DNA from 3 places in the Paenibacillus sp. FSL R5-0914 genome. Region 1 is predicted to be linked to each of the others. Evidence: predicted binding sites of a transcription regulator. Region 1 holds the regulator's gene; each other region holds the start of a gene.

The links. The regulator CtsR, encoded in region 1, represses protease genes until heat stress. The targets are predictions, from matches to a motif close to ATGGTCAATAAAGGTCAAACA.
Region 2: a site for CtsR is predicted at 4,281-4,301, ahead of clpP (ATP-dependent Clp endopeptidase proteolytic subunit ClpP). Genes of this name have one in related genera too.
Region 3: a site for CtsR is predicted at 6,615-6,635, ahead of MKX60_RS28695 (endo-alpha-N-acetylgalactosaminidase family protein). Genes of this name have one in related genera too.

What each region holds. Positions count from the first base shown of each region.
Region 1 covers NZ_JBBORH010000001.1:1,533,334-1,543,656, forward strand. Annotated here, with positions in the region: rRNA gene MKX60_RS06550 (23S ribosomal RNA) at 1-1,493, shown strand, start outside; rRNA gene rrf (5S ribosomal RNA) at 1,568-1,684, shown strand; gene MKX60_RS06560 (GNAT family N-acetyltransferase) at 2,105-3,277, shown strand; gene MKX60_RS06565 (CtsR family transcriptional regulator) at 3,664-4,125, shown strand; gene MKX60_RS06570 (UvrB/UvrC motif-containing protein) at 4,156-4,680, shown strand; gene MKX60_RS06575 (protein arginine kinase) at 4,709-5,773, shown strand; gene clpC (ATP-dependent protease ATP-binding subunit ClpC) at 5,809-8,277, shown strand; gene radA (DNA repair protein RadA) at 8,470-9,837, shown strand; gene disA (DNA integrity scanning diadenylate cyclase DisA) at 9,852-10,323, shown strand, end outside.
Region 2 covers NZ_JBBORH010000001.1:727,578-737,900, reverse strand. Annotated here, with positions in the region: gene whiA (DNA-binding protein WhiA) at 1-254, shown strand, start outside; gene MKX60_RS03060 (HPr family phosphocarrier protein) at 352-621, shown strand; gene MKX60_RS03055 (SIMPL domain-containing protein) at 772-1,527, shown strand; gene MKX60_RS03050 (PdaC/SigV domain-containing protein) at 1,654-2,754, shown strand; gene MKX60_RS03045 (GDSL-type esterase/lipase family protein) at 2,864-3,502, shown strand; gene clpP (ATP-dependent Clp endopeptidase proteolytic subunit ClpP) at 3,598-4,194, opposite strand; tRNA gene MKX60_RS03035 (tRNA-Arg) at 4,388-4,462, opposite strand; gene MKX60_RS03030 (sugar-binding transcriptional regulator) at 4,798-5,850, shown strand; gene gap (type I glyceraldehyde-3-phosphate dehydrogenase) at 5,953-6,963, shown strand; gene MKX60_RS03020 (phosphoglycerate kinase) at 7,080-8,261, shown strand; gene tpiA (triose-phosphate isomerase) at 8,289-9,041, shown strand; gene gpmI (2,3-bisphosphoglycerate-independent phosphoglycerate mutase) at 9,043-10,323, shown strand, end outside.
Region 3 covers NZ_JBBORH010000003.1:1,235,620-1,245,942, forward strand. Annotated here, with positions in the region: gene MKX60_RS28670 (TetR/AcrR family transcriptional regulator) at 1-154, opposite strand, end outside; gene MKX60_RS28675 (cache domain-containing sensor histidine kinase) at 507-2,306, shown strand; gene MKX60_RS28680 (ABC transporter substrate-binding protein) at 2,426-3,721, shown strand; gene MKX60_RS28685 (response regulator transcription factor) at 3,749-5,380, shown strand; gene MKX60_RS28690 (S-layer homology domain-containing protein) at 5,480-6,493, shown strand; gene MKX60_RS28695 (endo-alpha-N-acetylgalactosaminidase family protein) at 6,637-10,323, shown strand, end outside.

The DNA of each region.
Region 1 (10,323 bases):
AAATTACTGTACCACCGTAATCCGCTATGAGCGATGGGGTGACGCAGGAGGGTAGTGACGCGGACTGATGGATATGTCCGTCTAAGCAGTGAGGCTGATGTGTAGGCAAATCCGCACATCGTTAAGGCTGGGCTGTGATGGGGAGCGAAAATTACAGTAGCGAAGGTCATGATCTCACACTGCCAAGAAAAGCCTCTAGCCAGGAGAAGGTGCCCGTACCGCAAACCGACACAGGTAGGCGAGAAGAGAATTCTAAGGCGCGCGGAAGAACTCTCGTTAAGGAACTCGGCAAAATGACCCCGTAACTTCGGGAGAAGGGGTGCCCCGGTAGTGTGAATAGCACGAGGGGGCCGCAGTGAAAAGGCCCAAGCGACTGTTTAGCAAAAACACAGGTCTGTGCGAAGCCGCAAGGCGAAGTATACGGGCTGACGCCTGCCCGGTGCTGGAAGGTTAAGGGGAGTGGTTAGGGGTAACCCGAAGCTATGAACCGAAGCCCCAGTAAACGGCGGCCGTAACTATAACGGTCCTAAGGTAGCGAAATTCCTTGTCAGGTAAATTCTGACCCGCACGAATGGCGTAACGACTTGGGCGCTGTCTCAACGAGAGATCCGGTGAAATTTTAATACCTGTGAAGATGCAGGTTACCCGCGACAAGACGGAAAGACCCCATGGAGCTTTACTGCAGCTTGATATTGAATTTGGGTACGATCTGTACAGGATAGGTGGGAGCCGTAGAAATCGGAGCGCAAGCTTCGGTGGAGGCGCCGTTGGGATACCACCCTGATCGTATCTAGGTTCTAACCTAGTACCCTAATCGGGTACGGGGACCGTGTCAGGCGGGCAGTTTGACTGGGGCGGTCGCCTCCTAAAGAGTAACGGAGGCGTTCCAAGGTTCCCTCAGAATGGTTGGAAATCATTCGAAGAGTGCAAAGGCATAAGGGAGCTTGACTGCGAGACCTACAAGTCGAGCAGGGACGAAAGTCGGACTTAGTGATCCGGTGGTACCGCATGGAAGGGCCATCGCTCAACGGATAAAAGCTACCCTGGGGATAACAGGCTTATCTCCCCCAAGAGTCCACATCGACGGGGAGGTTTGGCACCTCGATGTCGGCTCATCGCATCCTGGGGCTGAAGTAGGTCCCAAGGGTTGGGCTGTTCGCCCATTAAAGCGGTACGCGAGCTGGGTTCAGAACGTCGTGAGACAGTTCGGTCCCTATCTGTCGTGGGCGCAGGAAATTTGAGAGGAGCTGTCCTTAGTACGAGAGGACCGGGATGGACGTACCGCTGGTGCACCAGTTGTTCCGCCAGGAGCATGGCTGGGTAGCTACGTACGGACGGGATAAGCGCTGAAAGCATCTAAGCGTGAAGCCCCCCTCAAGATGAGATTTCCCAATTAGTAAGACCCCTTGAAGACGACGAGGTAGATAGGTTGGAGGTGGAAGTGCAGTAATGCATGGAGCTGACCAATACTAATCGGTCGAGGGCTTATCCTATACTTAGAACGCAAATTCAATTCGGATTCAGTTTTCAGGCGATTAAGCCTGAGCATTTACGCTGTAAATGCCCGTTTGGTGGCGATAGCGGAGGGGTTCCACGCGTACCCATCCCGAACACGACCGTTAAGCCCTCCAGCGCCGATGGTACTTGGACCGAAGGGTCCTGGGAGAGTAGGACGTTGCCAAGCACAATTAGACCACTGTTGAGTAATCGACAGTGGCTTTTTTGCGTTTATTATAGACTGTGGAAAACTTGTGGATAAACTTTTGAATTTTCAGAAAAGTTACGCACATGTGGATAGATGATTGAAGGAGAAATAATCCCTAAATAGTGTGGATTAAATACATATTTATATGGATCTGTCAACAGAAAACCTAAGTAGTACACGGGTTGCTGTGGATATAGCCGGGATTATGTGGATAGAGCTATTGATAAGTGGATAACTATTTTAACTTGGATGTGACAAGATTTCAAGACTATTTTTAAAACTGCATAGAGCTGTGGATAACTAAAAATAAAGTTATAAATAATGCAATAGATTAGCGTACAATTGACGCTCTTGTTATACTTATCCTAAAAGTAATTTTATAAAGGATGAGGTGAGTTTGTGGTAATTAGACAGTTACGTTCAGAAGAATTCGATGCAAGCATGAACTTGTCAGAATATGCTTTTCAGTACAAGCTTCCTAGTGAAAAAAGAGCAAGTGCTAAGGAAAGATTCAAGCCTGAACAGGTATGGGGTGCTTTTGAGGACGGAACATTGGAAGCTAAATTGACGATTATTCCTTTCCAAGTCTACATACAGGGCAGAGTGGTACCTATGGGTGGTATAGCAGGAGTGGCTACATGGCCAGAGAACCGCAGACAAGGACATGTGGCAAATCTTTTGTCTCATGCACTGCATACGATGAATGAGGCAGGTCAAACGCTCTCTTTTCTACACCCGTTCTTGATTCCGTTTTATCGTAAATTTGGCTGGGAGGTTTATTGTGAATATAAGAAATACTCTATTCCAGTAGCGAAGTTTCCCAAAAAGGTTGAAGTTGAGGGCAAGGTTAAACGGGACATCAAAGATATTGAAGTATTGGATAGCCTATACAATCGATTCGCTGTCAGTTATAACGGGACACTTAAGCGCGATTTGGATTGGTGGGAGAACTCTGTTCTAGATGATGAAGGAAAGAGTGCAGTATTTTACTCCAAGAGTGGTGAACCAGAGGGATACGTGCTGTATAAGGTAGAGAACAGAGAACTGGTCATTGATGAATTTGTTTTTTTGAATGAACAAGCTCGGCAGGGGCTGTGGACATTTCTTGCGAACCATGATTCGATGGTGACCGGTGCATCCTTAAAGCTAGTGCCTTCGGATGACATGTTACCTTTCTTGCTGCCAGATCCACGTATAGGACAAGAGAATTATCCTTATTTTATGGGGCGGATTGTTAATGCCAAGTCATTCATTGAAACTTACACCTTCAGAGGAAACAGTAGTCAAATGAAGCAGCTTATATATATCGAAGATAAGTATGCACCTTGGAATGATGGGTTATGGGCATGGAATATCTCTAATGAGGGCTCGGCTACTTTGATTCGAGTGGAAGGGGAACGGGCGGAAGCAGACTTGAGCTGTGATATAGGCACTTTGACAGCCTTGATGCTTGGATACAAACGACCAACAGAGATGGCTCGTTATGGAAGTGTCTCTGGCCACGCAGCAGCACTGGAATGGTTTGAAGAAATTATTCCACAAGCACAGACAGCTTTATTTGATCATTTTTAAAAATATAAGAAAGTATAAGTTTCATGCTATACATTATCCTTATATTTCTCGTATAAACGCTTATCGCCCTAATAAGGATACCGAAGGCGTTTATACTTGACAAAAATTAGGCTCTCCCCTTCGAAAGAAGTTGGGAGAGTTCTTTATTTCCGAATACATTCGCTGAAAAAAGTGAAAAATAAGAGAATCCACTTGGAATTAGCACAGAATATGTTATAATATTAAAAAGTCAAAGAAAGTCAAAGTCAACGAAGCATATTGACAGCGATCCGATCCTCTGAACACGTGGGATTATCCACAAATGTTTAAGTTCAATTAAAGACCATTGTCATTATGAATGCAAGTTGCAATCGGTATTATAAGATTTAAGCACTGGAGGATGAGTGATGCGCAATATCTCTGATATTATCGAACAATATCTGAAGAATATTTTGCATGAAAGTCCCGAAGGTACGGTGGAAATCCAGCGAAATGACCTGGCGGACCAGTTCTCATGCGTACCGTCACAGATCAATTATGTCATCAGTACACGCTTTACTCTAGAAAAAGGTTATGTGGTGGAAAGTAAGCGTGGTGGCGGGGGATATATTCGTATTCAACGTTTTGAATTACCGCCTAACGTGGCACTGCATGCCCATTTAAACCATACTATAGGTGGCGGGATTGATCAGAACGCTGCTGAAGGGCTGATTTATCAGCTGGAGGAAGCTGGTTTTCTAAGTAAGCGTGAAGCGTGCCTTATGCGCGCTGCTGTTTCTCGGGAATGCCTAACGGTTAAGATTCCATACCGGGATGAGATTCGTGCCAAGATTATGAAGGCGATGTTAATCTCTTTGTTAGGCAAATAATTGTCAACCATAAGGGAGGGGCTTTCGCTTATGCAATGCCAGGAATGTGGCGTCAAGCCGGCAACACTCCACTTCACTAAGATCGTGAATGGAGAGAAGACGGAGTTTCATATCTGCGAGAGCTGTGCACGGGAGAAGGGTGAACTCATTCCCGGAACGGCTGGAGGATTCTCCATCCACAGTCTGCTCTCAGGTCTGCTTGATCTTGAAGGTGCCGGCAAGGAGAAGTCGGCTGCAACGAAGACAACGCAGAGTCTGCAATGTGAGAATTGTGGGATGACGTACTCCCAGTTTAGCAAATTAGGCCGTTTTGGCTGTAGCTCCTGTTATGAATATTTTAACAGCGCACTGGACCCGCTTTTTAAGCGAGTGCATGGCAGTACTTCACATGTAGGTAAGATTCCGAAACGTGCAGGAGCTCAGATTGTGTTTAGACGCCAAATTGATGAACTCAAGCAGGAATTACAGCAAAGTATTACACAAGAAGAATTCGAGAAAGCAGCGGAGCTGCGAGATCAGATTCGTAAACTTGAAAAAGAAATAGCACAAGAGTAAAGTCTTTGATATATAGGGGGGATATGACATGTCAAGTCTCCGATTTACTGAACAAGCGCTTAGTGATTGGATGCGTTCTGGAGGTAGTCATTCCGAGATTGTAATTAGCAGTCGTATGCGTATTGCCCGTAATCTAGAGCATCTTCCGTTCCCAATGCTGGCTTCCTTAGAGCAATCGGAAGAAGTATTAGAGCTACTGGCTCCTGTGTTTCATGAGGAAGCAGCTGCAGATTTCGGATCTTTTCAACTCCTAAAGCTTGATGAAGTGAATGAACTGGACAAAAAGGTACTGGTTGAGAAGCATCTAATCAGTCCTAACTTGGCTAATGATTCGCGCAGTGCGGCTGTCTTATTAAATGAAGATGAGTCGGTCAGCATCATGATTAACGAAGAGGACCATCTGCGAATCCAGTGTCTGTTTCCTGGTCTTCAGGTTAGAGAAGCATGGGATCGTGCGACGGCGATCGATGATATATTCGAGGCAGCTGTCAATTACGCTTTTGATGATAAAAGAGGATATTTGACTAGTTGTCCCACCAATGTTGGTACTGGGCTTCGTGCCTCGGTAATGCTGCATCTACCAGCGCTTGTAATGACTCATCAGATCAATCGCATATTGTCTGCAGTAAACCAAGTGGGATTGACTGTAAGAGGAATTTACGGTGAGGGTAGCGAAGCAGTAGGGAACATCTTTCAAATTTCTAATCAGATCACTCTCGGTCAAACGGAAAGTGAAATTATAGAGAACCTTCACAGTGTAGTTACCCAGATTATTGAGCATGAGCGAAATGCACGTGAACGGTTGCTTGTTGATTCCGCCCTGAGAATAACAGACCGAGTGAAACGTTCTTACGGAATTTTATGTTATGCAGCTCTTATGGAGCTTAAAGAATCCGCTCAACGCCTGTCTGATGTGAGACTTGGGGTTGACCTTGGCATTCTGGAAGGTCTTTCGATTTCAGTGCTTAATGAACTTAACGTTAAGACACAGCCAGGATTTCTGCAAAAGATGTTCGGCGATGAGCTGAACGCTACTGAACGAGATATGTATCGGGCAAAACTGCTCCGAGAGACACTGGGAACACAACATTAATATAGATATTTATTATTCATGGAGGTGCAGGAGATATGATGTTTGGAAGATTTACGGAACGCGCACAAAAAGTGCTAGCGCTGGCGCAGGAAGAAGCTGTTCGTTTAGGACACAACAATATTGGTACAGAACATATTTTGCTCGGACTTATTCGTGAAGGAGACGGCATTGCTGCTAAGGCATTAATAGCTTTAGGGCTAGGTCTTGAAAAAATCCAGGACGAAGTGGAGACACTGATTGGCAGAGGTCAAGAACAGCCTACGAACATTGCTTATACTCCTCGCGCTAAAAAAGTGATTGAGCTGTCGATGGACGAAGCCCGCAAATTGGGTCATACGTATGTTGGCACTGAGCATATTTTGCTTGGACTTATCCGTGAAGGGGAAGGTGTCGCGGCTCGTGTGCTTAATAACCTCGGCATCAGCTTGAACAAAGCTCGTCAACAAGTTCTTCAGCTCCTAGGAAGCAGCGAGGCTGCCTCTAGTCATAGCGGGACTCCGGCTAACGTCAGCACACCGACCCTAGATGGTCTTGCGCGCGATTTGACCGCCTATGCTAAGGAGGGCAATCTAGATCCAGTTATCGGCCGTAGTAAAGAAATTGAACGTGTTATTCAGGTACTGAGTCGCCGGACTAAGAATAACCCGGTACTGATCGGTGAACCTGGTGTTGGTAAAACAGCTATCGCTGAAGGACTTGCACAAAAGATTATCAATAATGAAATCCCAGAAACACTTCGCGACAAACGCGTCATGACGCTCGACATGGGCTCAGTAGTGGCTGGAACAAAATATCGCGGTGAGTTTGAAGACCGCCTCAAGAAAATTATGGATGAGATTCGCCAAGCAGGTAATATCGTGCTCTTTATCGATGAGCTTCATACGCTAATCGGTGCTGGTGGCGCGGAAGGTGCGATTGACGCATCTAACATTCTGAAACCGGCGTTAGCCCGTGGAGAACTTCAGTGCATTGGTGCGACTACGCTTGACGAATATCGTAAATATATTGAAAAAGATGCAGCATTGGAGCGTCGTTTCCAACCGATTACGGTGGATCAACCTTCTCCAGAGGAAGCGGTCCAAATTCTTTTCGGACTTCGCGATCGTTATGAAGCGCATCACCGTGTGAAGATTACGGATGAAGCTATAGTGGAAGCAGTGAAGTTGTCCGACCGTTACATCCCGGACCGTTTCCTGCCAGATAAAGCGATTGACCTTATCGATGAAGCAGGATCTAAAGTAAGGCTTCACTCTTACACCATCCCGCCAAATCTGAAGGAACTTGAGATGCGCTTGGATGATATCCGTAAGGAGAAGGATTCCGCAGTGCAGAGTCAAGAGTTTGAAAAAGCGGCAGCCTTGCGTGATACAGAGCAAAAAATCCGTGAAGAGCTTGATACGACTAAGAATCAATGGAAAGAAAAACAGGGTCGCACGGATTCAGAGGTTACACCTGAAGACATCGCACAGGTTGTAGCTAGCTGGACGGGTATACCTGTAAGCAAGCTGAAGGAAGAGGAGACCGACCGTCTACTTAACATGGAGGCTTTACTGCATGAACGAGTGATCGGTCAGGACGAAGCTGTTAAGGCAGTTAGCCGGGCACTACGCCGTGCGCGTGCGGGTCTTAAAGATCCGAAACGTCCAATGGGTTCCTTTATCTTCCTCGGTCCTACTGGTGTAGGTAAAACTGAGTTGGCTCGTGCATTGGCTGAAGCCATGTTCGGCGATGAGAATGCGGTCATTCGTATTGATATGTCGGAATACATGGAGAAGCACTCCACGTCCCGCTTAGTAGGAGCCCCTCCTGGATATGTTGGCTATGAAGAAGGTGGCCAATTAACTGAGAAGGTACGCCGTAAACCTTATTCTGTAGTGCTGCTTGATGAAATTGAAAAAGCGCACCCAGAAGTATTCAATATTCTGCTGCAAGTTCTTGAAGACGGTCGTTTGACTGACTCTAAAGGACGGGTAGTCGATTTCCGTAATACATTAATTATTCTGACTTCTAACGTAGGCGCACAAGCGATCAAGAAGAATTCGACACTTGGATTCACAGCTGTGCAAGATGCTGGAGCAGAATACGGTAATATGAAGGGCAAGGTTATGGAAGAGCTTAAGAAGAGCTTCCGTCCTGAGTTCTTGAACCGGATTGACGAAATCATCGTCTTCCATTCCCTCGATGAGAAGCATATTGCTGAAATCGTTACGTTGATGTCTGATGAGTTGCGCAAGCGGCTGCGTGAATATGATGTTGATTTCGTACTCACGGATGCGGCGAAGGCTTTCCTGGCTAAGGAAGGTTACGACCCAGCCTTTGGTGCACGTCCATTGCGTCGTGCGATTCAGAAGCATATTGAAGACCGTCTTTCCGAGGAATTGTTGAGAGGAAATATCCAAAAGGGTGATTCGCTCAACATTGATGAAGTTGGCGGAGAACTTGTAGTGAATAAAGTGAATGCTCCTGTAGCGCCATTGCTTGAAAAAGAAGTAGAATCCGAATAAAAAAACGGAATAAAAAAAGCTTCCGCTCCTCAGTTTATAGAGGGGCGGAAGCTTTTTTAATATAAATTTATCACTTAAAAATATACATTTAGTACAAATTCCGAATGACCTTTCGTTAAAGGGGCAGAAATGGTAAACTTTCATTAGAAGAAAATATCCGCAATTTAAAAGTTCGGACCGTAAGGAGAACAAATGGCTAAACCAAAAACTAAATTTTTTTGCACCGATTGTGGATACGAATCGCCAAAATGGTTCGGAAAATGTCCCGGGTGCCAAGCTTGGAACTCCATGGTGGAGGAAACGGAAAGCGTAGTCAAAACACAGGGAATGAATGCCCCTATTTTTCATAGTAAAGAAAAGGCACAATCGATCATAAGTATAGAAAGTGACAAGGAACCGCGCATACTGACAGGTATAGGTGAGCTTAACCGTGTTCTCGGTGGGGGGATCGTACCAGGATCGCTGGTACTAGTAGGGGGAGACCCAGGAATCGGTAAATCTACGCTCTTATTACAGACGTCGCATGCTCTGACAACTCAGGGATTGCGAGTGCTGTATATTTCGGGCGAAGAATCGGTAAGGCAAACTAAACTACGTGCGGATCGCCTCGGTGCGTTGTCAGCTGAGCTATATGTACTATGTGAGACGAATATGGAAAGCATAGAAGAAGCGATTGAACAAATTCAGCCGCAATTTCTTGTTATCGATTCGATTCAGACTGTATTTATGCCAGAAGTAACTAGTGCGCCAGGCAGTGTGACCCAGGTTCGGGAATGTACGACAAGATTTATGCGTATCGCTAAGATTCGGGGAATTGCTACAGTTCTCGTTGGGCATGTCACCAAGGAAGGCGCTATTGCAGGCCCACGGATGCTTGAACATATGGTGGATTGTGTGCTGTATTTTGAGGGAGAGCGGCATCATACGTATAGACTCCTGCGGGCTGTAAAGAACCGCTTCGGTTCAACGAATGAAATCGGCATTTTCGAAATGGGTGAAGTGGGTCTAACAGAAGTAGAAAATCCATCGGAGCTCTTCTTATCGGAGCGTCCACTCGGCGTAGCCGGATCTACAGTTGTGGCTAGTATGGAAGGGACTAGACCGGTGCTTGTTGAGCTTCAGGCTCTTATCGCTGCCACTCATTTCCCCTCCCCACGCCGGGTGTGCACAGGTATGGATCACCAGCGGATGGCACTCATTATCGCTGTACTTGAGAAGCGGATGGGCATGTTCCTGCAAAATCAGGATGCATACCTTAATGTTGCTGGAGGCGTGAAGCTGGATGAACCGGCGATTGATTTAGCAGTAGCTGTTAGTATCGCTTCCAGCTTTCGTGATATTTCAACAAAACCTTACGATGTTTTCTTCGGTGAAGTAGGACTTACAGGTGAAGTAAGAGGTGTTTCACGCGCGGAAATGCGTGTGAAGGAGGCCGCGAAGCTAGGCTTCCGGCGGGTGATCATGCCAGAGAAAAGTTTGAAGGGCTGGAAGCACCCGCAAGATATCCAGATTATTGGCGTCAGTACCGTAGCAGATGCACTATCGGTCGCGTTAGATTAGGGGGCACAGGGATTATGAAAGAATATAACCAATTAGAGAATATGAATGATCTGCTCAGACTGGCGGCACCGGGGACACCCTTTCGGGAAGGTCTTGAGAATGTGCTGCGCGCTAAGACGGGAGCACTAATCGTCGTTGGGTATAGTCCTGAGGTGATGGAGGTAGTGGATGGAGGATTCTCCATTAACTGCGATTTTTCGCCCAATTATTTATATGAGCTCGCCAAAATGGACGGTGCCATTATTCTTAGTGAGGATTTGAAACGAATTTTGTATGCAAATACACAGCTAATTCCGGATTCGTCCATCTCTTCAATCGAGACAGGCATTCGTCACCGGACCGCCGAGCGCGTAGCGAAGCAAACAGGTAAACTGGTTGTTTCTATTTCACAGCGCCGCAATATCATTACCCTGTATCAAGGTTCCATTCGGTATGCGTTAAAAGAAATCGGAGCTATTTTGGCTAAAGCTAATCAAGCGATTCAGA
Region 2 (10,323 bases), 810 kb from region 1:
GCGAGACCGCGAATCTCAATAAAACGATAAGTGCCGCGGTGCGGCAGATTGAGAATATCAAACTGCTGCAGCGAGAAGTGGGTCTGGAGAGCTTACCGGATAAACTGCGGGAAGTTGCAGAAATTCGAATGGCACATCCAGATATCAACCTTAAAGAGGTTGGTGAAATGCTGAAAGGTACGGTTAGTAAGTCCGGAGTAAATCATCGTCTTCGTAAGATTGATGAACTGGCGGACAAGGTTCGAGGCGGCTAGTCACTTTTTTTCTAGTGTGGTTTACGTTATAATGATATAATAATATAAAATTAATGTGAAATTTTTGGGGAGAACTCAATTAGGGGGTAAGCGTTTCATGACAAAGCACCCGGTAGTTGTTCGGTTGAAGACAGGGCTACACGCTCGACCGGCAGCATTGTTTGTGCAAGAAGCTAACAAGTTTTCGTCGGAGATTTTCGTGGAAAAAGACGATAAAAAAGTAAACGCCAAAAGTATTATGGGTATTATGAGCCTAGCGATCAGTTCCGGCACGGAGATCTATATCAGCGCGGATGGTGCAGACGCGGATCAAGCTGTAAACGCTTTGACGAGTCTCGTCAGCAAAGAAGAGCTTGAGAACCAATAATCTTTTGAAATGACTTTCTATCGCATGACTAAAAAGCCCCCAGGGGCTTTTTTTTATACCAAAAAATAGATTTTAACTGTGCAACATTTACCAAAAAGACTCGTCTAGAGGATAATAACAAATCACAAAAGATGAAAGGGGCTGGCAAATATGAAAGGTTTGGTAAAAAAGATTGGTTCAGTGTTGATTGTAGGAAGTTTGTTAATTGGAGGGATTAGCATGAGTGGAGTCTTCCAAGGTCCCGCAAAGGCTTACGCAGATGAAGTGCAGAAAAATGTCGTTAGTGTAGTAGGTAAAGGTGAATTGTCCATCAAGCCGGATATTGTATACTTGTCCATCGGTGTGGATACTACGGCTACAACTGCGCAAGAAGCGCAAAAAACAAATGCTGCTAAAATCCAAAAGATCACTACACTACTGAAGGGGACTTGGAAAATCGCAGATAAGGATATTCAAAGTACCCAATTCTATGTGCAACCCAACTACAGTTATAGCGAAAAAGAAGGACAGCAAGTGAAAGGATACAACGCGAATCATACACTGTTAGTGTCCTATAGAGATCTGACCAAGGTTGGTGAATTGCTAGACGCTGCATCTGCGGCGGGGGCAAATAATATCGGAAATGCACGTTTTTCCGTGGAAGATACTTCTGCCTTTGAAGCTCAGGTGATTGAAAAGGCGATGGCGAACGCAGATGTTAAAGCAGGTGCTATTGCTAAGGCAGCTAAACGTAGCTTGGGTCAAGTAATCACGGTCAGCCAAAATGATGGCAATGTCACTCCGGTTTATTTTGAACAAAATCTAAAAATGGAAATGGCTGCAGCAGATGCTGGTGCAAGCACATCCGTTCAACCGGGAGTAGTTAAAGTTACAACACAGCTGAGCGTAATGTATGAATTGAAATAGTAGCAGAACAAGATGATTGCAGAGAGGAGAGGTGATCTTCCACTAGTAATAGTGGGGGGCGCCTCTTTTTTTGTGTAAATTCTCCAAGATTAGGTTTAATAAACTGGAAAGGAGTGGGAAAACAAGATGATGAATATTTCAAAAGAAACAGTACGCAAATGGGGCATAGGTTTGATGTCGGCGGGATTATTGCTTGGTGGAGGATTGCTGCCTAGTGATAAGGGTTATGCAGCGTCTGATCAGACGAAGAGCAAGGCTATTGCTGCAAGTATAGCTTTAAAGGCGAACGGGGTAATTTCTCAGCAGACAGGTATTTTGCAGGAAAGGAAGGTCTGGATTCCGATTACCTTTATGCGTGATGTGCTGCAATTACCTCTAACTTATGATAAAAAAGAAAATGCATACACGATCGGAAAGGGAACGACTAAGGCCAAGTTGCTGTTATCTAGCTATGGTACTTCAATTTGGGTGAACAATTATTACATTCGAGAGTATGAAGGAAAGCTAATAAACAACCGGCTCTATGTTCCATCCGGTCTGTTAAATGATTATTTGGGCTATAAAGTGGATTGGAGTCGGGGCTCTAGTAGGTTGAATGTGGTGAATAGATCACAGAATGCGTTGATAGTAACCACGGAGACCTATGCTAAGGATCGAAAAGAGGCTTTGATCCAGCTTGATTATCCGAAGTTTAGTGGATTAAGCAATTCCAATGCACAGCAGGCCATAAATGATATTTTGAAAGAAAGTGCCATGAAATTCGCTGCAGGCGCAGAGAAGGATATCTCGAATCGATCCGGGTCAGAGCCTAAGTATACCTATGATATAGATTATGTGGTGACCTACAATCAGGATGGTGTGATCAGCTTAGTGATGTCACAGTATAGCGATACGGGCGGCGCTCATGGTATGACCAATCGGGAGGCGTTTACCTTTTCGCTCAAGGATGGCAAACGTCTACTGTTGGGCGACCTGTTCGGAGCTAACCCAAACTACAAAAAAGAGTTGAATGCTAAGTTGAACAAGCTAGTAAAAGCGGAGGAAAGTTATTTGGGAGGGTTCAACGGATTGAATACGGAAAAGTATTTTTATCTGAAGGATGATCAGGTCGTTCTGTTCTTCCAATTGTATGAATACACAGCTTATGCTGCGGGGTTCCCGGAATATCCCTTTACTTTCAAAGAATTGTTGCCGGAAGGCGGTAGCCCATTTGCTGCTGTAAAATAAATAGAGAAGTCGTACCCGCTAGTGTCACCACTGGACATCTCCCCCTTACCAGAATCACCTCGAATTCATATGCTAAATGGAGTAACTAGTTTATGAACGGGGGAGAGCTATGAGCTATCAATACACTGCAATTGGCGATTCCTTGACGACTGGATTTGGCGCTCTGCCAGGGAACGGTTTTGTACCGGTGTACCGTAGAATGGCGGAAGGGAGACTGCGTTCTAATGTAGCCTCTACGAATTTGGGCGTGAATGGATTGACTACTTCTGAACTGGAACAGCGGCTGCGGGGGAGTGCAATGACTCGCGAAGCCATTCGAGCAGCCGACATCATCACTCTATCCATCGGTGGCAACGATTTAATCCATGCTGCGAAGGCTGCAGCTAGACAACCTGAAAATTTATCTAAAGAGCTGCGAAGATCATTGCAAGAATGCAAACAAAATTTTGCTGCAATTATGAGTATCCTCTTCCAATTGAAGACGGGAACGCGTAGACCTTTTATCATTCGGATTGTGGGACTGTATAATCCTTATCCTCAGGTAGTGGGTGCTACAGAGTGGGTGCGGCAGTTTAACCGCTATGCCTCACAGTATAGTAGCCGAGTATGTGGGTTTGCTTCTATCTATAGTGAGTTTGCAGGAAATGAGAGAGGGCTATTATCGATTGACCACTTACATCCGAATGGCCGAGGCTACCGTGTGATTGCTGAGAAACTCGATGCGCTTGGATATGGCGGTTTGATTTAACTGAGATTCGTATGAAGTGGTGGTCTGAAAAGTAAAGAGGCTGTGCGCTAACCATCAAGTGGATAGGGCACAGCCTCTTTGTGTTGTTTTATAGCTTACACACCGCTAGGCAGTGTTTTCTCGATGACTTTATCAACGATACCGTAAGTTGCCGCATCTGCAGCAGTCATGAAGTAATCACGATCTGTATCCTTCTCAATACGTTCTAGCGGTTGACCTGTACGTTCTGCAAGAATACGATTCAACTTATCACGCAATTTGAGGATACGACGGGCACGGATTTCGATATCCGTTGCTTGACCTTGAGCACCACCCAGAGGTTGGTGAATCATGATCTCACTGTTAGGCAGTGCGAAGCGTTTGCCTTTAGCGCCAGCGTTAAGTAGGAAAGCTCCCATAGAAGCTGCCATACCCACACAGATGGTGGAAACGTCCGGTTTAATGTACTGCATTGTATCAAAAATAGCCATACCTGCAGTAATGGAACCGCCGGGGCTATTCACATAAAGGTGAATGTCCTTCTCCGGATCTTCGGCAGCCAAGAACAGCATTTGTGCGATGATAGAATTGGCTACCACGTCATTAACCTCCGTTCCAAGGAAAATGATGCGGTCCTTCAGCAGGCGGGAATAGATGTCATAAGCGCGCTCACCGCGGTTGCTCTGTTCTACTACCATAGGAATATAACTCACGTGGAAAACCTCCTTGATATTGGTTCTTCAAATGTATTCATTTTTACTCTTGCCGTATTACCCACATGATAAACAAATTCAAACAAAAAGTCAAAGAAAGTCAAACTTATATTCAAAAAAAAGAGCCGACACGCGGCTCTTTGGTTAAGTAGTAGTATAGGCACTACTAAATTATGTGCAAAAGTGAAATTAATGGCGCGCCCGCCAAGAATCGAACTTGGATCTCAGGCTTCGGAGGCCTACGTCATATCCATTGGACCACGGGCGCAACAAAAATGATTATAATACAATTTCTGTGCAAATGCAATGAATTAATAATACTGTACTCAGGCTCTATCCCTTGTCTTCAAGGTGGACAAGCGTACATTGTGTTTCACTCAGCTAAAGAATCTGGATTGTTAATGACAGGTTTTTTGGAGCAGAACCTCTTTCCCAATCTTATAAATGTATAAGAAGACAAGCGCTTGAGAATTCTACTCTCGGAAGACTTGCACTTCGAGCAATATTTGGTTAGAATATGAGTGGGACTTAAAAAGTTTACCCGGGACATTTTGAGACCATGAACAAGGGAATAGAGGAAGACGAAGTTGCAGGAGTGAAAGTATGCGTAATTTATTAGATATCCAAAAGCAGCTTCTGCCTGATCTCATGGAAACCCTTAAGAGACGGTACACGATTCTTCATCAGATCATGCTGTCCGATATAATTGGGCGCAGAACGCTTGCCGCTTCGCTTGATATGACTGAGCGGGTACTGCGTGCCGAGACGGATCTTCTGAAATCGCAAGGGCTCATTGAGATCGAGAGTGTTGGCATGCGCATTAGCGCTGCTGGGCGTAGACTGCTTGATTTGCTAGAGCCGGTCGTTAAGAGCCTGTTTGGTCTGGATGAGCTGGAAGAGAAAATTCGGGCAACGTACGGTCTGGATAAAGTTATTGTGGTGCCGGGTGATTGTGAGTCATCGCCGTTCACCAAACGTGAGCTTGGCCGAGCGGGTGCAAAAGCGCTGCTCAGTGTACTTCGTACAGATGATATAGTTGCTGTCACAGGTGGATCAACGCTTGCCGACATGGCTGATCAACTGACACCGCCGTTATCCCTTTCCTATAAGAACGCTTGGTTTGTTCCGGCGCGTGGTGGATTAGGAGAGAGTATGGAGATTCAAGCCAATACGATCGCCTCAACAATGGCAAAACGGGTAGGAGCGAATTACCGGTTGCTGCATGTACCTGATTTACTTAGTGGGGATGCCTACCAGTCACTAGCACTTGACTCTAATATTGGTGAGATTGTACAAATCATCCGCAGTTCGCGTATTATTGTACATGGGATTGGGGATGCCATTGAAATGACTCGCCGCCGCAAGCTGGATGAGGCAACTGTCTCAGAAATCCAGGGTGAGGGAGCCGTGGCTGAATCCTTTGGGTATTACTTTAACGAAGATGGTCAGGTTGTCCATACGATGCTTACGATGGGACTACGTCTAGAAGATATTGTTCGGACGGAGACAGTCATCGGTATTGCTGGAGGCAAACCAAAGGCCAAAGCCATTCATGCCATGCTGCGTTTCGGGCAGGAGAATATACTCGTCACCGACGAGGCTGCTGCTGTGGAAATCGGCAAGGAAATTGATAATCAGTTACAGATATCCTCGTAACTCACTAGAACATATATCTTGCATCATACTTAACATTGTTGTCATGACAGGCTTCACGGTCTGTTTTGAATAAATAAAACGAATTCTAGGAGGAACTATTCAATGAGTGTAAAAGTTGGAATTAACGGATTTGGACGTATTGGACGCCTTGCTTTCCGCCGTATTCAAAATGTAGAAGGTATCGAAGTGGTAGCAATCAACGACTTGACTGACGCTAAGATGCTTGCTCATTTGCTTAAATATGATACAACTCAAGGTAAATTCCAAGGTGATGTTGAAGTGCATGATGGCTTCTTCAAAGTCAATGGCAAAGAAGTTAAGGTTCTTGCTAACCGCAACCCTGAAGAATTGCCATGGGGCGACCTAGGCGTTGATATCGTACTTGAGTGCACAGGTTTCTTCACAACTAAAGAAGCAGCTGAAAAACACTTGAAAGGTGGAGCTAAGAAAGTAGTTATCTCCGCTCCAGCTACTGGCGACATGAAAACTGTCGTTTACAACGTTAACGATGACATTCTTGATGGTACTGAGACTGTTATTTCCGGCGCATCTTGCACAACGAACTGCCTAGCTCCAATGGCAAAAGTATTGAACGACAAGTTCGGTATCGTTGAAGGCTTGATGACTACAATTCACGCTTACACTGGTGACCAAAACACTTTGGATGCTCCACACGCTAAAGGTGACTTCAGACGCGCTCGTGCAGCAGCTGAAAACATCATTCCTAACACTACTGGTGCTGCTAAAGCAATCGGTCTTGTTATTCCAGAACTTAAAGGTAAATTGGATGGTGCGGCTCAACGTGTTCCAGTTGCAACTGGTTCCCTGACTGAGCTTGTAACTGTTCTTGATAAGAGCGTTACTGTTGAAGAAATCAACGCAGCAATGAAAGCAGCTTCCGATCCAGACACTTATGGTTACACTGAAGATGAAATCGTATCTTCCGATATCAAAGGTATGACTTTCGGATCCCTGTTCGATGCTACACAAACTAAAGTATTGACTGTTGGCGACAAACAACTCGTTAAGACTGTTGCTTGGTATGACAATGAAATGTCCTACACTGCACAATTGGTTCGTACTTTGGAGAAATTCGCTAAAATCGCTAAGTAATCGACTTGATATAAGTAACATCTATAGAGCGGAAACAGAAGTTCCTTGTTTCCGCTCTTTCTAAATGTATTTCTTGTTTCCTGCTAGAAACAACTTTGGGTGTGGAGGAATTAATCATGAACAAAAAGAGCGTCCGTGATGTAGAAGTAAAGGGTAAACGCGTATTTGTACGCGTGGATTTCAACGTACCTGTAGAAGACGGTAAGATTACTGATGATACTCGTATTCGCGAAACCCTTCCAACCATTAAATATTTGATTGAGAACGGTGCAAAGATCATTCTTGCGAGTCACATGGGTCGTCCTAAAGGTCAATTCGTAGATTCCATGCGTTTGACTACTGCTGCTGAACGTCTGTCCGAGCTTCTCGGCAAACCAGTAGCTAAAGCTGACGAAGCTGTTGGCGAAGCTGTCAAAGCAAAAATTGCTGAGCTAGGCGAAGGCGACGTACTTGTACTTGAGAATGTTCGTTTCTACCCAGGTGAAGAAAAGAACGATCCTGAATTGGCTAAACAATTTGCTGAACTGGCTGATTTGTTCGTCAATGATGCGTTTGGCGCGGCTCACCGTGCACATGCATCGACAGAAGGTATCGCTCATTTCCTACCAGCTGTATCCGGTCTTTTGATGGAGAAAGAATTGACCGTTCTTGGTAAAGCTCTTACTAATCCAGAACGTCCTTTCACTGCGATCATCGGTGGTTCGAAAGTTAAAGACAAGATTGATGTTATTGATAACTTGTTGTCTTTGGCTGATAACGTCCTGATCGGCGGTGGATTGTCTTATACATTCACTAAAGCACAAGGCTTTGAAATCGGTAAGTCACTTGTAGACAACGACAAACTTGACGTTGCTCTTGGATTCATCGAAAAAGCTAAAGCACTTGGCAAAAACTTCATGCTTCCTGTTGATGTTGTTGTTGCTGATAAATTCGGTGCTGATGCTAACACTAAGATCGTTAATTACAATGAAATCCCAGAAGGTTGGGAAGGACTTGATATCGGACCTAAGACTCGTGAACTTTATGCCGATATTATCAAGAACTCCAAGCTGGTTGTCTGGAATGGACCTATGGGCGTATTCGAAATCGATAAATTCGCTGAAGGTACACTTGCAGTAGCAAAAGCTTGTGCAACAACTGAAGGTTACACTGTTATTGGCGGCGGAGATTCCGCAGCAGCAGCAGAAAAATTCCACCTGGCTGACCAAATGGATCACATCTCCACTGGTGGCGGTGCATCCCTTGAGTTCATGGAAGGCAAGGCGCTTCCTGGCGTAGAAGCACTGAACGACAAGTAAGACGTATAGAAGGAGGCAATTTAATTCATGAGAACACCAATTATTGCGGGTAACTGGAAAATGTTCAAAACAGTTCCTGAAGCAGAAAGCTTTATTGCTGACATCAAAGGCAAAGCAGAAGTAGAAGGCGTTGAGACTGTAATCTGCGCCCCATTTACTAACCTGCCTGCACTTGTAGCAGCTGCAAAAGGTACAGACATCAAGATTGGCGCACAGAACCTGCACTTTGAAGATAACGGTGCTTACACAGGAGAAATCAGTGGTGTAATGCTTAGCGATCTTGGCGTAGACTATGTAATCATTGGTCACTCAGAGCGTCGTGCTTATTTTGGCGAAACAGATGAAATCGTGAATAAGAAAATGCATGCTGCATTCCGTCACGGTATCACTCCAATCGTATGTGTTGGCGAAAAGCTCGAAGAGCGTGAAGCTGATCAAACTAAAGCAGTATGTAAAGTGCAAACTGAAGCTGCATTCCAAGGACTTAGTGCCGAGCAAGCAGCAAAAGTTGTCATTGCATACGAACCTATCTGGGCTATTGGCACAGGTAAATCATCCACTTCCCAAGATGCTAACGAAGTTATTGCTTACATCCGCAGTCTTGTAAAAGATTTGTATGATGTTGCAACAGCTGAAGCTGTTCGTATTCAATACGGCGGCAGCGTGAAGCCTGAGAATGTAACTGAGTACATGGGCCAAAGCGACATCGATGGTGCGCTTGTTGGCGGTGCCAGCTTGCAGCCTGCTTCCTTCGTTCAATTGGTTGAGGGGGCGAAGTAAGATGTCAGCTCCAAGACCTGTAGCTTTGATCATCATGGATGGTTTCGGTTTGCGTGGAACATCTGAAGGTAACGCCGTTGCTCAAGCTAACAAACCTAACTATGACCGTTACTTGAAACAATATCCTAATACTACCCTTACTGCTTGTGGTGAAGCTGTTGGTCTTCCAGAAGGCCAAATGGGCAACTCTGAAGTAGGGCACTTAAATATTGGTGCAGGACGGATTGTATACCAGGATTTGACTCGTATCGATAAATCGATCCGTGAGGGCGAATTCTTCGATAATGAAACACTGGTAGCCGCAGTTAGAAATGCTAAGAACACAGGTAAAAAGCTTCATCTTTACGCGCTTGTATCCGACGGAGGGGTACATAGCCATATTAATCACCTGTTTGCTATGCTTGACCTGGCTAAGAAAGAAGATATGCACGAAGTGTATATCCATGCTTTCATGGATGGCCGGGACGTACCTCCAGATAGTGGTAAGAAGTTTGTTCAAGATCTGGTTGCTAAGATTGAAGAAGTTGGAGTAGGTACAATTGCAACGGTATCCGGGCGTTATTACGCAATGGACCGTGACAAACGTTGGGATCGTGTAGAAAAAGCCTATCGTGCTATGGTTTATGGCGAAGGACCGAAATACACAGATGCTCTGCAAGCTATCACTGCATCTTATTCAAATTCCGTGTTCGACGAATTCGTTGAACCTAGCGTGATTGTAGACAGTGAAGGCAAGCCGGTAACGGCAGTAGAGAGCGGCGATTCTGTCGTGTTCCTCAACTTCCGCCCTGACCGTGCTATTCAGTTGTCACAAGTGTTCACGAATCAAGATTTCCGTGGTTTCGACCGGGGTCCTTTGTTCCCGCAAGACTTGCACTTCGTATGCCTGACTACTTTCAGTGAAACGGTACAAGGTTATGTAGCCTATTCACCGAAGAACCTGGATAACACATTGGGTGAAGTACTTGTGCAACACAACAAGAAGCAACTGCGCATCGCGGAAACTGAGAAGTATCCGCACGTAACGTTCTTCTTCAGTGGTGGACGTGATGAGGAACTTCCAGGAGAAACTCGTATCTTGATCAACTCTCCTAAAGTGGCAACCTATGATCTTCAACCCGAGATGAGTGCTTACGAAGTGGCTGCAGCCTGCGTAGCAGAAATCGAAGCGGAAAGACAGGATGCTATTATCCTTAACTTTGCAAACCCTGATATGGTTGGACACTCCGGTATGTTGGAGCCAACAATCAAGGCTGTAGAGGTAACTGATGAGTGTGTAGGT
Region 3 (10,323 bases), on a different contig from region 1:
CTTGCAGAAAAAGATCATCCTTCCCTTTGAAATGGGCATAAAGAGATTGTTTTTTCATCCCGACTTGCTCAGCAATTTGAGACAAAGAAGCCCCCTCATATCCATGAGTTGTGAAACATTTCAAAGCAATGTCTTTAATTTCTTTACTTTTCAAAAAAATCACCTCGATATTAACGAACGTTCGTCAGTTATACTATCAAATTAAATTATTTTATGCAAATGAATATTGTTTGAAAAGACGATTGACCGAACTAAAGGAGCTGATCCTAAAGTAGAACTTTCTACATTAATGTCAGCTCTTTTTCATTTTGAATCAACTCGTAAACGTTGTCGAAAACTGGGAAAAAACTCAGATTTAAAGATTAAGTGAATGGTTGTGTGTAATATTCTGAGTACTTTTGTCGCCATGCAGGAAGTAGCACAAATTTAAGGGAATATGTTGTTCAATATTCATGGTGAGGTAGAAGTGAGCGTTTATAAGTTATCTTTTAAAGGGGAGGGAACTTATGAGAAAAAATTGGCGGATGTCTAGCACATTGAGGCTTTTTTTTATACTTGTAGTCATTCTGCCGATCATCTTATTCTCCATCATTATTCTAAATATTTATAAGCGAGATATTCTTCAGCAAAATACATCACGATCTCAGCAAACGGCTCAAGCGATCTCCTATTCCGTTAGTCAGGAAATAAGGAGGTTGACGGGACTATTTGCTTCCATCGGTATGGACAGGGATGTGATGGCAAAGCTTTATGAAATTAATCGTAAGAGTGGAGTCGAGAAACAGCAGGCTTACTATGAGCTAAAGGTCTTAATAGAGAAGTACACGGCATCCATCTCAGGACGAGTACTGTCGGTGAACTTCCTATTTAAAGACCATCAATCCTATTCGTACTTAAAGAATTTGAATTTGGATGATTCTTATTTTCGCCAAAAAACGTGGTATGGGCAGGTGCTGAATAATCCCGATAGCGTTCATTTTCTGGGGATGATGCCCAATATTTTATATGGTAACTACAATCCTTACAATATGGTTGCTGCCCTATCTCCAAGTGTAATCAATCCTTTATCCCAGCTAGAAATGATTCTTTTTACGTTTGAGAGTAGTGCCTTTGATCATATTTTGCAGTCACGTGATAATACGGAATCCAGCCTTTTTATCGTCACAGAGGAAGGTCAAATTATCTCATCCAATACCCTTGCCTCTAGAGGGGGGGGATTCCAAATGCACTGGTTCGCAAATCGTGGGCCGCAGGAAAAAGGGTACGTTGTGGATGTTAATGGTGAAGATAGAAATTTGATAACCTACGCCAAGATTGATCAGACCGGATGGTGGCTTGTACAGTCTATTCCATATGCTGATCTAACAGCCAATTACCTTAGTGTGAATTATATCGTCTGGGTGTTTGCATTGATGATCATCTTAGCATTTATTCTTGTTTCATTTTACTTTGTATCTAATGTTACTAAGCCGTTAAATGAGCTTCTCCGGCAAATGGATCTGGTTACTGAAGGTGATTTAAACGCTAAATTTATGAGAACCGGCAGCCTGGAGCTAATTAAGCTTGGGCATTCTTTTAATCATATGACGGAACGTATTCAGGATCTGCTCTACCATCATGAAAGGCAAGAGGTGGAGAAGCGAAAGGCGGAGTTTGCAGCACTTCAGTCGCAGATCAATCCACACTTTTTAATAAATACACTCAATTCAATCAAGTTTATGGCTTTAATCAGTAAAGCAGATAACATACGGAATATGACGCATGCGCTAACTCGTCTGTTGGCTTCTTCTTTTAATCGAGGTGGAATTCTGACTACGATTGATGAGGAAATAGATCATTTAAAGAATTATTTGTATATCATGGAGATTCGTTTTGGTAGACCGATTCAAACGAGATGGGAAGTAGATGAGGATTTAGCAGGTTATTATATATTGAAATTGCTAATACAACCTATTTTAGAAAACAGTATTATTCATGGACTAAAGAATGTTGACTATCCTGGTATCATCGAAATCATAGTGAGCAAACAAGCGGAAGATCTTCTTATAACTATAGCTGATAATGGTGTAGGCATGTTGGATATGGATGCTCAGGAATATGACAGCGATGGTATACGCCATCAGCATTCTTTCAGTGGTATGGGAAACAGTAACGTTAATAAGCGAATTCAGCTACATTACGGGAGGCGTTACGGTTTAAAGTACGAGAAGAATAAACCTCAGGGAACGATAGTATCGATAAGACTACCGTTGATCGACACGCCGGAGGATGAGATGCAGGATCAGTTGTTAGGGGAGGGAGGATGAAGCAAAATGCTGCGGAGGATCATAAAAGATCATAGTCCAGAGGGAAAACATCATTCATGTGTAACTTCAGAGGAGGTATGATGGTATAAACTTTTTTTCGAAGGCTGTGATTAATAGAAGTGAAAATAATACTCCGTGTGTCCTTAATAGGGATCATTTCTCTTATTTTTGTAGGTGGCTTCTTCTCTTTAAGTAAGTTTAGTCCCAAAGGAGGGGCAATAGAGCAACAACAGGGAAAGGTGAATCTGGATCAACCGATTAAAATAAAATTCGGCATGTGGGAAGCGAAGACAGATATCAAATTTTGGACGGAAAAAGTAAGAGACTACTCTAAAATTAAGCCTAATGTAACGGTTGAAGTAGAGACAATTCCCGATAATAGCGGTCAGTATTTAAAGGTTCGTTTAGCAGCCAATGATTTGCCGGATATTTTTTACCTGAAGCCAGATGACCTACTCACTTACAAAGCAGTACTTCTTCCACTGGATGGATTAACCGCAGCAAAAAACAATAAATATCCCGCTAGATTAGATCATTCCATTCTTGGTCTACCACTTGTATCCTTCTCTGAATATGTCTATTACCATCCAAGTATCTTTCAAGAGGCCGGCGTAGAGATTCCGCAAACGATGGATGAATTTATGGATGTGATGATGAAGATTAAAGCGCATGGCAAATATATTCCGATTGCGATTGGCGGGAAAGAGAATTGGACGTTCTATCCTTTCACTGAGTTTGGGCCGCCTCTACTATCCAAGGATGAAAATTATTTATCTTCAATCGCACAGACGAAACGCCCTTTTGGAAAAGGTTCTCCTTTCGAGAAAGCAGCAGTGATGATTAAGAAAATAGCAGAGAATGAACTAGCAGGGCCCGATGCACTCAATATTGGTGTGGATCAGGCAACGCTGCTGTTTCAAAATAATAAAGCGGCTATGCTTGCACTCGGTCAGTGGTATCTTAGAGATCATTTATCCAAAATGAAGGATGATAAAGATTTAGATGCGTTCACATTGCCCTGGAGAGAGACAACTTCAGAGCGTTTGCAGGCAATCACTATGCCAGATCAATATATGGCGATCAATAAAAACTCCAAAAATACGGAAGAAGTTAAAGCATTTTTGGAGTGGGTATTTAGCCGGGATGTTTACCAAGTGTATATTAATTATTCGCAAAATTCATCGACAGTGATCAATATTGAATCATTCCTGCCGTTCTTCAACAATGTTCAAGAGAAGCACCCCTTTGAGCCGTTTATGTACCTGGGGATCGATGAGAAGTTTGAAAAAGTAAAAAATGCCATACAGTTTGATGAAAAGAAGGCTGCACAAGAAATTTTTTCAGGTGCTGAGGTGTCCGATATTCAAGAAAAATTGAATGATGATTGGGAGATAGCGGTTGAGGCTTTGAGGTAATCCTATAGATCAATTATGGAGGGATTTATGATGAAATTTAAAGCTCTCATTGTTGATGATGAACCATTAGCTAGGTTAGCCCTCCGGGAGTATATATCCATTGCTTCGACCGATTTTGAGATTGCAGGGGAAGCAGGAGATGGTAAGGAGGCATTAAATATGCTGAAAATCCATCAGGATGTGGATCTAGTTCTGGCGGATATTCAAATGCCAAATATGAATGGAGTAGAGCTACTCGAAGCACTGAATAACACTACTTTTTCGAATCAACCGTTAACCATCATGCTTAGCGCATACGGAGATTATTCTTTTGTAAGAGATTCCTTTGTGCTCGGCGCCTTTGATTACATTGTTAAAGCCAAGTTAGATGAAACTTATATTGCACCGGTACTGACTAAGACTGTGGATGAATTGAAGCGGCGGCAAAGCTCCTCAAAGACAGTATCAACATTAGAAGACGTAGAAGCTTCGATCTGTTCCGTTCTGCATCGACTTTGCCTATCGGATTCTTTAGAAGTGACAGATGATGATATAACGCCTTCGTTGGAGCTTGTTCGAAAGCATATGGGGGAAAAAAATCTGGAGGTTGCGCTTCTTAGGCTATCAGATACCGTTCAATTTGAAGATTCACACCGTATGATTATGCAGACGATACGAACGGTAACGAATCGAAGTAGAAGTGAAGGGATCTGCAAAGTATGCAGATATGATGACAGGCATTATGTTTTGTTCTTCTCTTTTCCAGAGCAATGCAGCATCATCGCCATTCGTAGATTGACAGACATAATCTTGTCTGAGGTGAGCATGAGATTAAAGCAATTTATTAATTTGAAGCTTTCTATGGGCATCAGTGATATTGTGGATGGTCATCAGCAGTGGAACCGATTATTCCGCCAAGCTGAACGATTAGCAGGGTTGAGTTTCTACCAGGGGTACAATCGATTATATTATCCGGAAGCTGAAAGGCGTCCAGCTATTAAGGAAAGTGACTGGAAAGAGGCATGGTATTTGGCTAGAACCGAAATGCTGAAGTCATTAAGTGATCCGGATTTAATGAAATGGCAGGAGGTCTATGAACACTGCTGTAGCTTGTTGATTCAGCGATACCCTTGTTCACCTGAGCTTATCAAATCAGATGTAGTCGATATGACTTGGGAGGCAAGTGCATTAATTTATCAAAAAGGCGTTTCTTGGGAAAAGCTTCATGATAAGCTGCCTTATCCTATCACGGATCATATTTATAAGCAGGAAACCTGGGAGAATACGGTGCATTGGTGCCGACTGTTCTTGGAACATCTGCATCAAAAGCTGCATCCGAAAGATCAACCCAAGGAATGCTTTCTTAGCCCTGTTGTTGCTAAAACGAAAGAGCTCATAGAGAAAAACTTTAACGAAGATGTCCATTTGTCGAATATTAGTCAGATTGTCGGTGTAAGCGAGAGCTATTTAAGCAAACAGTTTTCCAAAGAAATAGGTGTTAATTTCATTCAGTTTCTGACGAATCTGCGAATCGAGAAGGCTAAAAAGGCGCTGGAGAGCGGAATGAAAATATACGAGGTTTCTGAGCAAGTAGGATACGTGAATCCAGAACATTTCAGTCGTATTTTTAAAAAAATCACAGGAATTAGTCCCTTAGCTTATCGCAGAGAGAATGAATAACAAAAATAATCAATGTTGAACAAAATAAATCATGTGTATCCGATTTCAAAATCCATATGATAGGGGGGAGTTAAAATTCACGGGTGAAGGGATGTTCTTATGAGACGCAAACGATTCACATTCGCACTAATCTGTACGTTATGTTCTTCCATGTGGTTGAGTACAGTCCATGCTGAAAAAGTCTCTGACTTCGAGATGCAGACATCAGCTACTGAATCTGCTAATTCTACGTTCACCGTTACATTAAAGGGTAAAGATATTCAAGACTTATACGCATATGAAGCTAAATTTAATTTTGACCCGAAAGTGCTTGAGATTGTAAAAGCAGAAACGAAGATCAAAGGCTTTTCTGTATCTCCAATCGTGAAAAACAATGAAATTACGATAGCCCATACCAAGATCGGAAATGTGAATGGTGAAAAGGGTAATTTGGACATTGCCACGATTACCTTTAAAGCTAAAAGGGCTGGTACAACTGCAGTAAAATGGACCGCATTAAAGGTTCTTGATCGTAATCTGAAAGATCAGGAATTCACCCCGAATCAATCCTCAACATTCACCAAGATTTTCAGCGATATCGTCTCACATTGGGCGAAGCAAGATATCATGGAAATGGTCACTAAAGGAATTGTTGAAGGCATGGATGCCGACAGCTTTGCCCCGAATAATAACATCACTCGCGCACAATTCGCAGCTCTTATAGCCAGAGCATTAGATCTTAAAGAAGGTTCTGGAGGTAATCCGTTTACGGATGTGAAATCAGGAGTTTGGTACGAAGATACGGTAAAGAAAGCTTATGCAGCCGGAATTATTAGTGGTTTGTCCAAGACGAAATTTGCTCCGGAAAAAAGCATTACTCGTGAAGAAATGACAACGATGCTGATGCGAGCGAAAGCTTATGCTTCCGGTGTAAAGGTCGATAGTATGGCCTCAGATTCCACCACTGCGTTTAAAGATGATAGTAAAATAAGCCCGTGGGCTAAAGCGTCGGTGGGCTTTGCCTTGAAATCTGGATTAATGAAAGGTAGAACTCAGACTACATTTGCACCAAAAGAATCTGCTACAAGAGCGGAATCAGCCGCTGTTATCAAGCGATTGTTAAATTCCAAGTAATACAAAAAAACATATAATGACGCACCTTCTTATGGAAGGAGGGCTCATTATGTCCTTGTGATGTCAAAAACATACAATTAAAGGAAATATGTGAATTGATAATGTTCATTCTACTTATATTTAAGTGAAAAGAGGTCATAGAGATGAGAAAACGTTACAAAGCGGTTAGCTTGCTATTGACGTTGTTGCTAGGGGTACAGCTTGGCTTGCCATCGGCAGCCGTATTCGCGGCTCAAGAATCGGACGTGTATTTCAGAGATTACAATGATGGCAACATCGAGGGATGGGCTGCAGCTAAGGGGACCACTACTTTTTCGGCGGATCAAGGTGCTGTTAAGGCGGTGACACAAGGGGTTGTTATTTTAGCAGACCAAGATTCACCTCAGGTTGCCAATGCTGAATATGAGGTGAAGTTAAAATTTAGTCAGCCTGCCACACGATTTGGACTGGTCTACCGATTCGTCGATAGCAATAACTACAATGTTATCCAATATGATGCGGGTTCTTGGGGCTGGGATGCAATGAAAGGAGGGACGGAATCGTATGGAAATATTACGGCTCCTAGTTTTACCTTTGCTGCTGACCAACAGTATACCCTCAAATTGCGCTATGAGAAAGGTAGCGTAGCTTTATCGATCGATGGCAATAACGTGCTTACGACGAGTCTTCCCTCATTATCGACAAGTGCAGGGAAGATTGGACTACGCAGCTGGTTTAATAACAAGACCCTATGGATTGACGATGTGAAGGTAACTCCAATTGTATCCACTGATCCAGTACCGAGGCCGATTACGATTACTGAAACTCTAAGCTCTGACACCATGAAGGTTGAAATCGATAAAGAGTTCCCTCGGGTTAAACAATACACATGGTTAGACAGCGGCGCGGAAATGTATGGACAGTTAAATGGATTTAATGAGATAAAAATCAACGAGAAGTCCTATTTCATAGTCGCTTCTGATTTTAGTAAAAAAGCAGCAGATGCCACTCATGGTGAGTCTGCAGCCTACACGCTTCAGATTCCAGAAATTAAAGTGAATCTCAAAGTTGAAATGGAGGTTCAGGATAACATTCTTCAGTTCAAAGTGGCCAGCATTGAAGAGAATGGTACTGAAAAAGTAAGAACGATCGAATTCCCTGATCATGACCTTGTCTCTGTAATTGGAACCCAGCCTACAGCGCAGGAAACGGCTGTCCGGATAACTGGGGGCTGGAACGTTGTACAGGACGAATTTAACGATCTTAAGACAGGAGTAGCAGACGTGAGTGGGGGTCGTGCATACGCATTCGTTAACTCCGACGTCTTAGCTGCGAGTGTAATCACCAATGTAGTAAATGGTTTTGATAAGGTACGTATTAAGGTAGGCGATGATACAGCACTCCATACGAAGAAAGCAGCGTTATCAGGAGGCTCATGGGTTTATCGTGGAAGTACTGTGCTTGATCCGGAGCCACTGCCTTGGGCTAAGGTTGTACTGACTCCAGATGCGAATGGAGACAAAGTTGTTGACTGGCAAGATGGAGCTATTGTATATCGTCAGAATACGGATGCTCCAACCGGCAGTGAAATGATAAGGGACAATATCTCTTATATCAGCATGAACATCGGATCTACTACAACTTCTCCGTTCTTGCGTGCTTTTGATAATGCGAAGAAGATCTCTAATCTCACGGATGGCTTTGGACAGCTGATTCTATTCAAAGGATATCAAGCGGAAGGTCATGATGACTCTCACCCAGATTACGGCGGTCATATCGGTATCCGTCAGGGTGGAGTGAAGGATTTTAATTATATTTTGAGTGAAGGAAAGAAATACAATATCCGCGGCGGTGTACACATTAACGCAACAGAATACGCGCTGGATGCTTTCGGCACCAAAATGGAAAATATGAATCAGCCATTGAGTAAAGGTTGGGGCTGGCTGGATCAAACATTCTATGTTAACAAAACCAAAGATGTGGAATCCGGTGAATTAAAAAGACGTCTGGATATGCTGAAAAGCGACACAGGCGACAACCTATCGTTTGTATATGTGGATGTATATGATGGTGCCGATTACAATGCGAAGAAACTCGCAGATTATATCAACGGTAACGGCTGGATGCTCGGAACAGAATTTGCAGGACCTCTGTTTGAGCAGGCAGCTTGGGTTCATTGGGGAACAGATCCGGGGTACCCGAACCAAGGTGACGATAGCAAGGTTACCCGTTTCCTACGGAATCAATCGCTGGATGGCTTCTTAACAACCCCTTTACTGAAAGGGAATAAGCAGGTAGGGGTGGGTTACTGGCAGAACAGTGCTCCATTCTACAGCTACCAATCAACTAGTGCGGCATTCTTCAATCACAATCTACCAACAAAATATATGCAGCATTTCCCGATCATCAAGATGACCGATAACCGTATTGATTTTGAAAAGAAGGTTGTAGTTGAACGTAAGCAGGACGGTAAGATCCATTTAAGTAAGGATGGTCGTGAAATCGCTATCATGACAGATAGCAGCAACATTAGTGACAGTACGGTCTTTATTCCATGGAGTCCTGAGACAGAAGATAAAATCTATCACTGGAATCCAGCGGGTGGCCAAACGACTTGGAGTCTTCCAGACTCATGGAGTAACGTAACGACGGCACAGTTGTATAAGCTGACAGATTTAGGACGTGAGCATGTTGGCAGTGTAGAAGTAACTGGAGGTAAAGTCACACTTACCGCGCAGCCGGGGATTGGTTATGCCCTGTATAAGACAACAGCTGCTGAAGAGCCGGAAATGGCATGGGGCGAAGGGAGTTCGGTAAAGGACCCTGGCTTTGACAGCCAAACATTCGGTAGCTGGAAGAAATCTTCCACAGCTGCAAGTGATGATCACATTAAATTTGTGAAGAACAGTAACGCCGATGACCAGCTTCAAGTGAAGGGTCCTGGTGATGCAGTAATTCAGCAGGAGATTACCGGACTTACACCGGGCAAGACGTATTCTGCATCAGTATGGGTGAAAGTAGATGGGAAACGCACCGTGGAAATCGGTGTGAAGCAAGGGGCTGACAAGGTTGTCAATACACTGGATAACACAGAGCATGGCTTTTTAGCCCAGCAGCATAAATATGTGAGCACGAACTTCCAGCGGATTAAGGTTACCTTTGATGCGGTTAGTGAGACCGCCAATCTCTATTTGAATGTAGAAGATGGAAGTTCGACTGTAACCTTTGACGATGTAAGAGTATGGGAGAATCCAACCAAGACTGACGCTGGTAATTCTGTATTGTTCGAGGATTTCGAGAACGTTGATGAGGGCTGGGGTCCCTTCGTTTATTCTAAAATAGGTCCAGTTCGTACGCATTTAGTTGAAAAAGGCGACAATCAGATCATGAATTATGTTCTGGATGGTAATTGGTCGCTTAAAACGAATGAAGATGCAACCGGTGAATGGCTGCGTACATTGCCTCACACGCTCCGAATGAAGGAGGATAACCGTTACCATCTGACGATGGACTACAATTCAGATGAGATGGATATGTACACAGTGGCTATTCGAGTGAAGGAGAATGGGGTAGTTCGTGATCTGGTGAGTGAGAATTTGAAAGAAGGACGCGACACGCTGGATCTATCTTTTACAACCGAAGGGGCGAAAGATGCCTATCTGGCCATTATCAAAAACAAGCTGAACAGTCAGAAGGAGTTAACCGGTACGCTGGTGGTCGATAACATTCGAGTCGATGATGAGGGTGCGATCGTTCCGGAGGAAGGTGTACTTGTTTCGACTATTACACTAACGCCAAATAAGATGGATCTGAACAAAGGACAGTCAAGCACTGTTAGCGCTCAGGTAAAA